DNA from 3 places in the Janthinobacterium sp. BJB304 genome. Region 2 is predicted to be linked to each of the others. Evidence: predicted binding sites of a transcription regulator. Region 2 holds the regulator's gene; each other region holds the start of a gene.
The links. Region 2 encodes NrdR, which represses ribonucleotide reductase genes. Its sites were predicted from a motif close to CACNANATNTNGTG; they were not measured.

Region 1 (4,197 bases), on a different contig from region 2:
CCCTGCACGAACACCACGGCAGCCAGCTTGCCCGGGTAGTCGGTGGCGGAAAAGGGCGTCAGGCCGCCCACTTTCAACTCAGCCATGGCAGGCCGGCTGGCCAACCCGGGCGCTCGCTTCCGTAAAATACTGGCGCTCGTGGAATTCGCCCTGCTTGCCGATGTTGAACGAGGCGACGGGGCGGTGATAGCCCATCACGCGCGTCCAGATTTCGCAGCGCTGGCGTTCGCTGTCGAGCAGGGTGATGGCGGGAGTGAAGTCGGGACGTGCGTTCATGGCGTTTCCTCAAGTGATGGAGCAATGTGGGCCTGCTTGCGGGCGATCAGCTCCGCGTCGCAGGTGGGGCAAAATTCATGTTTGCCGGCCAGGTAGCCGTGGCGCGGGCAGATGGAAAACGTGGGCGTGACGGTGATGTAGGGCAGCGAGAAGCGGCTCAGGGCGCGTTTGACCAGCTCGCGGCAGGCGTTCGCGTCCGACAGCGCTTCCGTCATGTACAGGTGCAGTACCGTGCCGCCCGTGTACTTGCGCTGCAGCGCGTCCTGCAATTCCAGCGCTTCGAACGGGTCGTCCGTGTGGCCGACGGGCAGTTGCGACGAGTTCGTGTAATACGGATTGTCGACGGTGCCGGCCTGCAGGATGGCGGGATAGCGCTTGCGGTCTTCGCGGGCGAAGCGGTACGTCGTGCCTTCGGCCGGCGTCGCTTCCAGGTTGTACATATGGCCCGTCTCTTCCTGGAAGGCCACCATGCGGGCGCGCACGTGGTCGAGCAGGCGGATCGCCAGCGCATGGCCCTCGGCGGACGTGATGTCCCAGGCGTCGCCGCTGAAATTGCGGATCATCTCGTTGATGCCGTTCACGCCCAGGGTGGAAAAGTGGTTGCGCAGGGTGCCCAGGTAGCGCTTCGTGTACGGGAACAGGCCTTGCTGCATCAGTTCCTCGATGGTGCGGCGCTTGATTTCCAGGCTGGTCTTGCCCAGTTCCAGCAGGCGGTCCAGGTCCGCCATCAAGGCCGCTTCGTCGCCGCGCCACAGGTGGCCCAGGCGCGCGCAGTTGATCGTCACCACGCCCAGGGAGCCCGTCTGCTCGGCGGAACCGAACAGGCCATTGCCCCTTTTCAGCAGTTCGCGCAAGTCCAGCTGCAAGCGGCAGCACATGGAGCGGATCATGTTCGGCTTGAGTTCCGAATTGATGAAGTTCTGGAAGTAGGGCAGGCCGTAGCGGGCCGTCATTTCGAACAGACGCTCCGCGTTTTCGCTATGCCAGTCGAAATCCTCGGTGATGTTATAGGTGGGGATGGGGAAGGTGAAGACCCTGCCCTTGGCGTCGCCCGCCATCATGATCTCGATGTAGGCGCGGTTGATCATGTCCATTTCCGCCTGCAGCTCGCCATAGCTGAAATCCATTTCCCGGCCGGCGATGACGGGAATCTGCTCGCGCAGGTCGTCCGGGCAGACCCAGTCGAAGGTGAGGTTGGTGAACGGCGTCTGCGTGCCCCAGCGCGACGGCACGTTGAGGTTGAAGATCAGCTCCTGCATGTACTGGCGCACGTCTTCATAGCACAGGCTGTCCTTGCGGATGTAGGGCGCCATGTAGGTATCGAAGGAGCTGAACGCCTGCGCGCCGGCCCATTCGTTTTGCAGGGTGCCGAGGAAATTGACGATCTGGCCGATGGCGCTCGACATGTGTTTCGGCGGGCCCGATTCGATCTTGCCCGGCACGCCGTTCAAGCCTTCGTGCAGCAGGGTGCGCAGCGACCAGCCGGCGCAATAGCCGGCCAGCATGTCGAGGTCGTGGATGTGCAGGGCCGCTTCGCGGTGCGCCGCGCCCACTTCCGGCGGATACACCTGGTCCAGCCAGTAGTTGGCGATGACCTTGCCCGATACATTGAGTATCAGGCCGCCCAGCGAGTAACCCTGGTTGGCGTTGGCGTTGACCCGCCAGTCGCGCCGGTCCAGGTATTCATTGATGGATGCGGCGACATCGACCTGGCCGCGTGTGGGGGAAACTGCATTTGTCGTCATGAAACCTCCAATAAACACAACATGCGGTGTTTTTATGGAGATTAATCACTAAATATAGTGGAGTCAAAGGGCGCGTGCAGTTGCGTGACGAATCCTTGATGCAGGTGAAAAAACCACGTCAGCCGCTTTTGTTCCAGCGCGTTTCGCGCAGGATCAGCCAGCTCGCGCAAAAGAACGCGGCGCCGCAGGCGGCGACGCTGGCGACGGAGGCGGGCAGCACGTGCATCCAGATTTCCAGCGGCGTGTAGGTGCTCCAGCTGGCCACGCGCGCGTCGAAGGTGACGTAGTTCGCCAGCAGCCAGTAGACGGCCAGCAAGCCCGTGCAGATGGCGGCCTGACGCAGCAGCGGCATCTTGCGGCGCGCGAACACGGCCAGCAGGAACAGCAGCAGCACGCCCGGATACGCGCCCAGCACTTCCGGCGACAGCACGGAGATGGTCCCTGCGTCATAGCCATCGGGCGGCCCGGCCCACTGCACCTGCAGCGCGGTGAGGAACAGGGTGAGCAGGAAAATCAGCAGCGGTTTGCGGGTCATGGCGGGCAATCGGATAGGGAAAAAGTGGGGCATTTTACAGCCAGGTCAAGCAAGTTGAACGCGCGCCAGCCATGCATGCATTCCTTCACCTGTGTCAAGGACTGGGCGGTATGGGCGGGGCTATAGTCTGCACCCTGAGCCGATACAGGACTGTGAACATCATGATGCTTGAATCAACTACCGCCACCCGCGTGGCCGGACCGCTGGAACTGGTCTGCCCCGCCGGCAGCCTGCCCGCCTTGAAAGCGGCCGTCGACAATGGCGCCGACACCGTGTACCTGGGTTTTCGCGATGCCACCAATGCACGCAATTTCGCCGGCCTCAATTTCGACGAAAAGGCCATCGCCGAGGGCGTGCGCTACGCCCACCAATATGGACGCAAGGTGCTGCTGGCGCTGAATACCTATCCGCAGCCGCACAACTGGGCCGTGTGGCGCAGCGCCATCGACCGCGCCGCGCAAGCCGGCATCGACGCCATGATCGTGGCCGATCCGGGCTTGATGGCGTATGCAAGCGAGCATCACCCGCAGCTGCGCCTGCACCTGTCCGTGCAAGGCTCGGCCACCAACTACGAAGCGATCAATTTTTACCAGGAACACTTCGGCATCGCCCGCGCCGTGCTGCCGCGCGTGCTGTCGATGGCGCAGGTCGAGCAACTGATCGCCAAGACGGACGTCGAGATCGAGGTCTTCGGCTTCGGCAGCCTGTGCGTGATGGTCGAAGGGCGCTGCGCGCTGTCGTCGTATGCGACGGGCGAGGCGCCGAACACGCACGGCGTGTGCTCGCCGGCGAAATCCGTGCGCTGGCTGGAAACGCCGAACGGCCTCGAATCGCGCCTGAACGGCGTGCTGATCGACCGCTACGCACCGGGCGAAAACGCCAGCTATCCGACCCTGTGCAAGGGGCGTTTCGAAGTTAACGACGAAGAGTATTACGCCATCGAGGAGCCGGCCAGCCTGAACACGCTGGCGCTGCTGCCGCAGCTGATCGCCATGGGCGTGCGCGCCGTGAAGATCGAAGGGCGCCAGCGCAGCCCCGCGTATGTGGCGCAGGTGACGCGCGTGTGGCGCGAAGCGATCGACGCCTGCCGCGAAGGCAATACGCGCTACGCCGTCAAGCCGGGCTGGATGGCGGCCATGGACAAGCTGGCCGAAGGCCAGCAGCACACCTTGGGCGCGTATCACCGCTCCTGGAAATAGAGGATGAACATGTTAAAACTATCTTTGGGTCCCTTGCTGTACTACTGGCCGCGCGCCACCGTCTTCGAGTTTTACCAGCAGATCGCCGGCACCGCCGTCGATATCGTGTACCTGGGCGAAACCGTCTGCTCGCGCCGGCATGAGCTGCGCCTGGCCGACTGGCTCGATATCGCCGACATGCTGGCCGCCGCCGGCAAGGAAGTGGTGCTGTCGACGCAGGCGCTGATCGAGGCGGGCGCCGAACTGGCCACCCTGCGCCGCATCACGGGCAATGGGCGCTACGGCGTCGAGGCCAACGACATGGGCGCCGTGCATTGCATGGAAAAGGGCGCGTCCTTCGTCGCCGGTCCCCATTTGAACCTGTTCAATGGCCCCAGCCTGCAACTGATGGCGCGCATGGGGGCGCGGCGCTGGGTGATGCCGCTGGAAATGGGGCAGACGG
Region 2 (4,197 bases):
CCCCAGCCGTTCGCGCCACGGTATTTGCAGCGCAGTTCGCCTTCGCCATCGGCGCCCTGCGCCACATAGAAAATGCTCCAGCCCCGCTGCGCCTCCGTTTGCGCGGCACCCACGCCAAAGCCGGCGCAATTGAGCACGGACCCGTCGCCGCCCTCTTCCTTGCCGGCGCCGTAATAGCGCAGGGCCAGCACGTCGCTGCCATGCAGGACACCGGGCAAGGCGCCGCTGATGCCTTCGCTGTTCTTGCCCAGGCTGCGCGCGTCGAGCCCGGCGACATTGGCGCTGTCGTCATCGGCATGGGCGACGGGCGCGGCGCTGCTATCCCAGTTCACGTACGCCGTCTGGCGCACGGCGCGGGCGATGGTGTCGAGCGCATAGCGGCCGTTATCGTCCAGCCGCGCGCTGGCGGACTGGTCGCCATAGCTGCCGCTGGCCGCCACCAGCACGCTACTGGCGGCCAGCATCAGCAGCGCGCCCAGCGACAGAGCCACCAGCAATTCGACGAGGCTCATGCCGCGCCGCCAGCGCCACGCGGCATGCACGCCGTTCATGCGCCGCCTCCGCCCAGCTGGAATACCAGCCTGGGCAGCGACTCGCCTGCCGCATTCACGGCGGGCGAGCCATCGGGCAAGCGGCCGCGCCAGCCCAGCTTGATGACGATGGGCGCGCCCTTGCCGCCGCTGCACGCCCAGTGCAAGCCTTGCGCGGCGGCATCCCAGACAGAGGCATCGCGGCAGATATGCAGGCGCGCGCCGGGCAAGGCCGCATGCAGCGATTGCTTCCATTCGGCGATGTCGAATTGCGCCAGTTCGGCCGCGCTGCAGGCGCTAGCGCCAAAGCAGTCCGGCGCGGTGCCGCCTGCTTCGGCGTCGTCCGCCGCCGCGTAGGCCACGTTCAAGTAGGGATTGCCCGCATCGGGACCATTCATGAGCACGCCGTTTGCGCGCATGCGCTCGGCCATGCCGGCCGCCAGCTGCGCGCCCGCCGACAACAGCGCCGACTCATGGCGCGCGCGCAGGGAGTGCAGTTGCAAAATGCTGGCACCGAGCAGGCCCAGCGCCAACAGCAGCAGCGACACGAGCACCTCGACGAGGCTGCTGCCACCCGCTGGAAACATAGTGCGACCGCTCATGTGCATGCCTTGCTCCCTTCCGCAGAAAGAGTCGCAAGAACAGGCGGCCCAGCTACACGATAGGCGCACGCAAAAACCAGGATCTGCGCTAGCGCAAACAGCGCAGCGATAAGGGGAGAGGAATGGCGTAGTTATTGATCAGACCGCTTGCCAGGCAAGCGCTGGCATGGTGAACACGGGGCGCAGGAGCGGCCCCGTTACCGGCAAAGTGAACGGCCGGGTAAGCGTCAGGGCTTGCGCGCCTGCCCCACTTCGGCGATCGCATCCTGGAACTCGGCCAGGTCTTCGAAATTCTTGTAGACGGAAGCAAAGCGGATGTAGGCGATCTTGTCCAGGCGCTTGAGTTCCTGCATGACGAGCTCGCCGATATAGCCGGAATCGACTTCGCGCAAGCCGCTGGTCAGCAGTTTTTCCTGGATGGACGCGATGGCCGTATCCACCGAGGCGGCCGCGACGGGACGCTTGCGCAAGGCCAGCATCAAACTGCCGCGCAACTTATCCGCAGCGAACTCCGTCCGGCTGCCATTCTTTTTGACGACGGCCGGCATGATAAGTTCAATGCGTTCGTACGTGGTAAACCGCTTGTCGCATTTGCCGCAGCGGCGGCGGCGCCGAATGGCATCCCCTTCCTCCGATACGCGCGTATCGAGAACCTGGGTGTCGCCGTGCTGGCAAAATGGACATTTCATGGGCTGGTTACAACTTTATAGTAATAATTACGGGAAATCGCCGCCCTTGTACAAAGGGCGCCCGAATCACTCCGGGCGCCCTTGGGCACGAAGGAATGTGTCATACGGAATCTTACTCCGTATGACACATTCTGGACAAATAATTATGCTGCGTACACAGGGTGCGCGTCGGCCAACACTTTCACGGCCGCTTTGACGCGCTCGATGGTGGCGGCGTCATGCGGGTTGTCCAGCACGTCGGCGATCAGGTTGCCCACTTCTTCCGCTTGCGCTTCCTTGAAACCACGCGTCGTCATCGCCGGGCTGCCCAGGCGGATGCCCGAGGTGACGAAGGGTTTTTGCGGGTCGTTCGGGATGCCGTTCTTGTTGCAGGTGATGTGCGCGGAACCGAGGATGGCTTCGGCTTCCTTGCCCGTCAGGTTCTTGGCGCGCAGGTCGACCAGCATGACGTGCGATTCGGTGCCGCCGGACACGATGCGCAGGCCGCGCTTGATCAGGGTTTTCGCCAGCACGTCGGCGTTCTTGATCACTTGCTTCTGGTATTCGACGAATTCAGGGCTCAGCGCTTCCTTGAAGGCGACGGCCTTGCCGGCGATCACGTGCATCAGCGGGCCGCCCTGGATGCCAGGGAAGATGGCCGAGTTGATGGCTTTTTCGTGCTCGGCCTTCATCAGGATGATGCCGCCGCGCGGACCGCGCAACGATTTGTGCGTGGTCGAGGTGACGAAGTCGGCGAACGGCACCGGGTTCGGGTACAGGCCGGCGGCGATCAGGCCCGCGTAGTGGGCCATGTCGACCATGAAGTAGGCGCCCACTTCCTTGGCGATCTTGCCGAAGCGTTCGAAGTCGATTTTTTTCGAGAACGCGGATGCGCCGGCGATGATCAGTTTCGGTTTGCGTTCGCGGGCCAGGCGCTCCATCGCCTCGTAGTCGATGTCTTCTTCCGCCGTCAGACCGTAGGAGACGACATCGAACCATTTGCCGGACATGTTCAGCGGCATGCCGTGGGTCAGGTGACCGCCTTCGGCCAGCGACATACCCATGATCAGGTCGCCTGGTTTCAGCATGGCGAAGAACACGCCCTGGTTCGCCTGCGAGCCGGAATTCGGCTGCACGTTCGCGCATTCGGCGCCGAACAGTTTCTTGACGCGGTCGATGGCCAGTTGCTCGGCCACGTCGACGTATTCGCAGCCGCCGTAGTAGCGCTTGCCCGGGTAGCCTTCGGCGTACTTGTTCGTCAGCTGCGAGCCTTGCGCTTCCATTACGGCTGGCGACGTGTAGTTCTCCGAGGCGATCAGTTCGATGTGATCGTGCTGGCGCGTGTTTTCTTTTTGAATGACGGCGAACAATTCAGGATCGACGTTGGCGAGGGTGTGATCTTTTGCAAACATGTAAAAACTCCAAGTATGAGGGTGCTTGTACTGGCAGGTTGGATCGAATGAGGGGAGCCGGCGTTAAGTGAATAACAACATTGGACGGGCAGCCTCTTCGTGCTTTTCCATAGTGGCTACCCAGGCGAACGGCTGATGAAAAATCTCACGTTTCCCGGTGGGTGCCCACCTTTCGCCGGTTTGCCGATCGCCACTCAGGGAGATCGCCCGACTTTTCGCCAGTCACGTGAGACGTAATGGAAGTCAAATTGTAAGTTAAGTGCCCAAATTGAGCAAGGAATGCAACCGTGCGTCTATAATCGCCGCGCGCCGCCGCAGCCCGGACAGGGCCGCGGGCCGCCCCGGGGCATGGCTGCCGCTCTTAAGCTGGACTTAAACCTGGCCATGGCATGTAAGCGTATGTTACGAAGCTTGCCATTGCACACGCCGGATTTATAATGCTGCGGTGCAACTTATATGCAGCTTTTGCATGGCTTTCCAGCAAGCGCCCACAGTCACAAGAAGAAAAATCGCGTAAAATGTTGCTCAATCTCACTACTGGCGCAATAAACATGCCTTCAGTCTTTACCTGGAACGTACGTGTCTACTATGAAGACACCGACGCCGGCGGCATCGTCTATTACGCTAACTACCTCAAATTCTTCGAGCGCGCACGCACGGAATGGCTGCGCGCCATCGACGTGGGCCAGCAGGAACTGCTGGAACAGCACGACGCGATGTTCGTTGTCAAAAGCGTCAACGCCGACTATCATGCGCCAGCCAGGCTCGATGACACGGTAAGATTAACCTTAAGCATAGAAAAAATGGGGCGCGCCTCCATCGTTTTCCTGCAACAAGCCTGGTGCGGCGACCGCCTGCTCAACACGGCCCGCGTCAAGATCGGCTGCGTCGACTCAAGCATGCGCCCGCGCGCCGTGCCTGATGCAGTCGCGGCCCGCATGCGCGCCACCTGAGCCCTACCGCCACCCCCGGATAATTCACCCAA
Region 3 (4,197 bases), on a different contig from region 2:
GCGCCATCCATGCGCAGGGCGCGCGCGCCGGCTTCCCGTTTATCGCCGTCAACTGCGGCGCCATACCCGAAGCGCTGATGGAAGCGGAATTCTTCGGCTGCCGCCCGGGCGCCTACACGGGCGCGCTGCACGAGCGCCAGGGCTTGTTCCAGGCGGCCCATGGCGGCAGCCTGCTGCTCGACGAAGTCGACGACCTGCCGCTGGCCATGCAGGTGAAACTGTTGCGCGTGCTGCAGGAGCGCCGCGTGCGCAAGCTGGGCGGCAGTGCCGACGAAGCCGTCGACGTGCGCATCCTGTGCGCCAGCCAGCATGGCCTGGCGCGCGGCGTGGCCGCCGGCACCTTTCGCCAGGATCTGTTTTACCGCCTCAATGTGATCGAACTGGCGCTGCCGCCGCTGCGCGAACGGCGCGGCGATCTGCAGGTATTATGTGAGGTGATCCTGGCGCGCCTGTCGCCACGCCGGGCCGTGAGCCTGGCGCCGCCCGTGCTGGCGGCCCTGGCCGCGTACGCGTTTCCCGGCAATGTGCGCGAACTGGAAAACGTGCTGGAGCGGGCACTGGCCTTTGCCGACGGCGGCGTGATCGCGCTCGAGGGGCTGGCCTTGCCATTCGCGCCGGACAGCATGCCGTTGCGGGCGGCGCCGGCATTGCCGGACTTGCCGGAGCGGCAACTGTGCCTGCCCGGCATGGCGGCATATGGCGTGAGCCCGGCCCTGCCGCTGGACGTGTATTTGCGTCAGGCCGAGCGCGACATGATCATGCAGGCGCTGGTCCAGGCGCGTTATCACCGCGCGCGGGCGGCGCGTCAGCTGGGCCTGAGCGTGCGCCAGTTGCGTTACCGCATGCAGAAATTGACGATACAGGAAGCATTACTTGATGAGCGGATGGACGATAGATGAAGATGGCTGGTGCGACGGCGCGCTGCGCTATGACTCGCCGTACTGCGATGCGCGCCCGTACGGTGCGCAAGTCGACTTGCTGGTGATTCATAACATCAGCTTGCCGGGTGGCCGCTTTGGCGGGCCGCATGTGTCGGACTTGTTTACGGGCCGGGTAGATTATAATGCCGATCCTTCCTTCGCCGACCTGCGTGGCTTGCAGGTGTCGGCGCACTTTTTTGTGCGGCGCGATGGTGCGTTGTTGCAATATGTTTCTACTGATCAACGTGCCTGGCATGCGGGCGCGTCCGTGTTCGAAGGACGCCCGCAGTGCAATGGCTATTCCATCGGTATCGAAATGGAGGGCGCGGACGATGTGCCTTTCCAGCGGCGGCAATACCATGTGCTGGCGGCGCTGACGGCGGCGCTGGTGGCGCGCCACGGGCTGTCCCATGTGCGCGGCCACGAGCATATCGCACCGGGAAGGAAGACGGATCCGGGGCCGTTTTTTGACTGGCATTTTTATCAAGAGTGCTGGCTGGAAACCCTGCGCGGGCAGCCTGCGTTAGCGCTTACTTCGCGGGGATTGGGCTTTCCATCCATGCCCTGAAAAGTCAACCGAAATCGTATATGAAAATACAAAAAATTACGCCGGCGGATGCTGGAAAACTATTGCATCGCCCTTCGATGGGCACTACAATTAGTGCAGAAGTTGGATGTAAAGACTATATCTAGTGCCATCACAGACGTTTTCAGAATTATTGTCAAAGCTATCCGGATTGCTGATAAAGCACTGGAACTGGCGGTTTATCACCCTTGATCGTGTTTCGCGCCAGCCGGGCAGTACGGTGTGGCGCTATGGATACTGACCTGTTTTATGCATTATAAATTTACTATTTAGCAACAAATACCTGAAGAAACCCTGACCATCGGGCGTTCTATTCAACAACACACGCGGCAGCAAAACTGCAGGCTGACTTTAGCTGACAACGGGAGCTTCAATGCAATCACCACAAGATATTTCCATCCATCCAACGCCAGTATCGCCAGCGCCAGGCGCGGCCAACAGCGTGGCGAGCACGGGCGCGGCACTGGGCGACTATCGCATCATCCGCCGCAACGGCGCGGTGGTGGCATTTGAGCCTTCGAAGATCGCCATCGCCATGACCAAGGCGTTTTTGGCCGTTAACGGCGGCCAGGGCGCAGCCTCGGCACGCATCCGCGAACTGGTGGAGCAACTGACGGACGGCGTCGTCGCCGCGCTGGTGCGCCGCCATCCGGGCGGCGGCACCTTCCATATCGAAGACGTGCAAGACCAGGTGGAACTGTCGCTGATGCGTTCGGGCGAGCACGATGTGGCGCGTGCCTACGTGCTGTACCGCGCCAAGCACATGGAAGAGCGCCGCCTGCAGAAGGAAGCGCAAGGCGCGTCCGCACAAGTTTCCGCACCACAATTAAATGTCACCGACAACGGCGTGCGCCGCCTGCTGGACATGCAGGAAGTGCGCGACCTGATTAACGCCGCCTGCGCCGGCCTGGAAAAGCACGTCGATGCCGACGCCATCCTGGCTGAAACGGTGAAGAACCTGTACGACGGCGTGCCCGTCGAAGAGCTGCACAAGTCGGCCATCCTGGCGGCGCGCGCGCTGATGGAAAAAGACCCGGCCTACAGCCAGGTCACGGCCCGCATCCTGCTGCACACGGTGCGCAAGGAAGTGTTCGGCAAGGAAGTGCCGCAAGCGGCCGCCGCCGCCGAATATCTGACGTATTTCCCGCAATATATCGCCAAGGGCATCGCCGCCGAGCTGCTGAACCCGGTACTCGCCAGTTTCGACCTGGAGCGCCTGGCCAAAGCCATCGTCGCCGACCGCGACTTGCAATTCGGCTACATCGGCCTGCAAACCCTGTACGACCGCTACTTCCTGCACATCCAGGACGTGCGCATCGAAATGCCGCAAGCGTTCTACATGCGCGTGGCCATGGGCCTGGCGCTGAACGAGGCGGACCGCGAAGCGCGCGCCATCGAGTTCTACAGCCTGCTGTCCTCGTTCGACTTCATGAGCTCGACCCCGACCCTGTTCAATTCGGGCACCCTGCGCTCGCAGCTGTCGTCGTGCTACCTGAGCACCGTCTCCGATGACCTGGAAGGCATCTACGACGCCATCAAGGACAACGCGCTGCTGGCCAAGTTTGCCGGCGGCCTGGGTAACGACTGGACGCCAGTGCGCGCCCTGGGCGCCCACATCAAGGGCACCAACGGCAAGTCGCAAGGCGTGGTGCCGTTCCTGAAAGTGGTCAACGACACGGCCGTGGCAGTCAACCAGGGCGGCAAGCGCAAGGGCGCCGTCTGCGCCTACCTGGAAACCTGGCACATGGACATCGAGGAATTCCTCGACCTGCGCAAGAACACGGGCGACGACCGCCGCCGCACGCACGACATGAACACGGCGAACTGGATTCCCGACATGTTCATGAAGCGCGTCATGGAAAAAGGCGATTGGACGCTGTTCTCGCCGTCGGACACGCCAGACCTGCACGACAAGGTCGGCAAGGCTTTTGAACAGGCTTACCTGGGCTACGAAGCCAAGGCCGCCGCCGGCGAAATCCGCGTCTTCAAGAAGATCGCGGCGCTGGACCTGTGGCGCAAGATGCTGTCGATGCTGTTTGAAACGGGCCACCCATGGATCACGTTCAAGGATCCGTGCAACATCCGCAGCCCGCAGTCGCACGTCGGCGTCGTCCACAGCTCGAACCTGTGCACGGAAATCACGCTGAACACGGGCCCTGACGAAATCGCCGTCTGCAACCTCGGTTCCGTCAACATGCCGGCGCACATGAAGGAAGGCAAGCTCGATCACGTCAAGCTGGCCAAGACCATCCGCACCGCCATGCGCATGCTCGACAACGTCATCGACATCAATTACTACGCCGTCGACAAGGCGCGCAACTCGAACATGCGCCACCGTCCGGTCGGCATGGGCATCATGGGCTTCCAGGACTGCCTGCACATGATGCGCGTGCCGTTCGCCTCGGACGCGGCTGTCAGCTTCGCCGACACCTCGATGGAAGCCGTCTGCTACTACGCCTACCTGGCGTCGACGGAACTGGCCGAAGAGCGCGGCCGCTATGAATCGTACGCCGGTTCGCTGTGGGACCGCGGCATCCTGCCGCAAGACTCGGTCAAATTGCTGGCCGAAGAGCGCGGCGGTTACCTGGAAGTCGATTCCTCGTCGGCCATGGACTGGACGCCGGTGCGCGAGCGCATCGCCAAGTTCGGCATGCGCAACTCGAACTGCGTGGCGATCGCCCCGACGGCGAC

Region 1: CSQ95_RS05165 (ribonucleoside triphosphate reductase) is a predicted target of NrdR. The motif match lies at 2,068-2,081, and genes of this name have one in related genera.
Region 3: CSQ95_RS19930 (ribonucleoside-diphosphate reductase subunit alpha) is a predicted target of NrdR. The motif match lies at 1,602-1,615, and genes of this name have one in related genera.

Annotation. Positions count from the first base shown of each region.
Region 1 is NZ_PDZN01000003.1:247,437-251,633, reverse strand. Features, by position in the region: gene CSQ95_RS05175 (anaerobic ribonucleoside-triphosphate reductase activating protein) at 1-86, opposite strand, end outside; gene nrdD (anaerobic ribonucleoside-triphosphate reductase) at 79-276, opposite strand; gene CSQ95_RS05165 (ribonucleoside triphosphate reductase) at 273-2,021, opposite strand; gene CSQ95_RS05160 (hypothetical protein) at 2,140-2,556, opposite strand; gene CSQ95_RS05155 (peptidase U32 family protein) at 2,721-3,755, shown strand; gene CSQ95_RS05150 (U32 family peptidase) at 3,765-4,197, shown strand, end outside.
Region 2 is NZ_PDZN01000010.1:164,514-168,710, forward strand. Features, by position in the region: gene CSQ95_RS14155 (PilW family protein) at 1-551, opposite strand, end outside; gene pilV (type IV pilus modification protein PilV) at 548-1,132, opposite strand; gene nrdR (transcriptional regulator NrdR) at 1,360-1,821, opposite strand; gene glyA (serine hydroxymethyltransferase) at 1,965-3,212, opposite strand; ZMP/ZTP riboswitch at 3,324-3,448, opposite strand; gene ybgC (tol-pal system-associated acyl-CoA thioesterase) at 3,764-4,165, shown strand.
Region 3 is NZ_PDZN01000017.1:64,631-68,827, forward strand. Features, by position in the region: gene CSQ95_RS19920 (sigma 54-interacting transcriptional regulator) at 1-899, shown strand, start outside; gene ampD (1,6-anhydro-N-acetylmuramyl-L-alanine amidase AmpD) at 877-1,488, shown strand; gene CSQ95_RS19930 (ribonucleoside-diphosphate reductase subunit alpha) at 1,880-4,197, shown strand, end outside.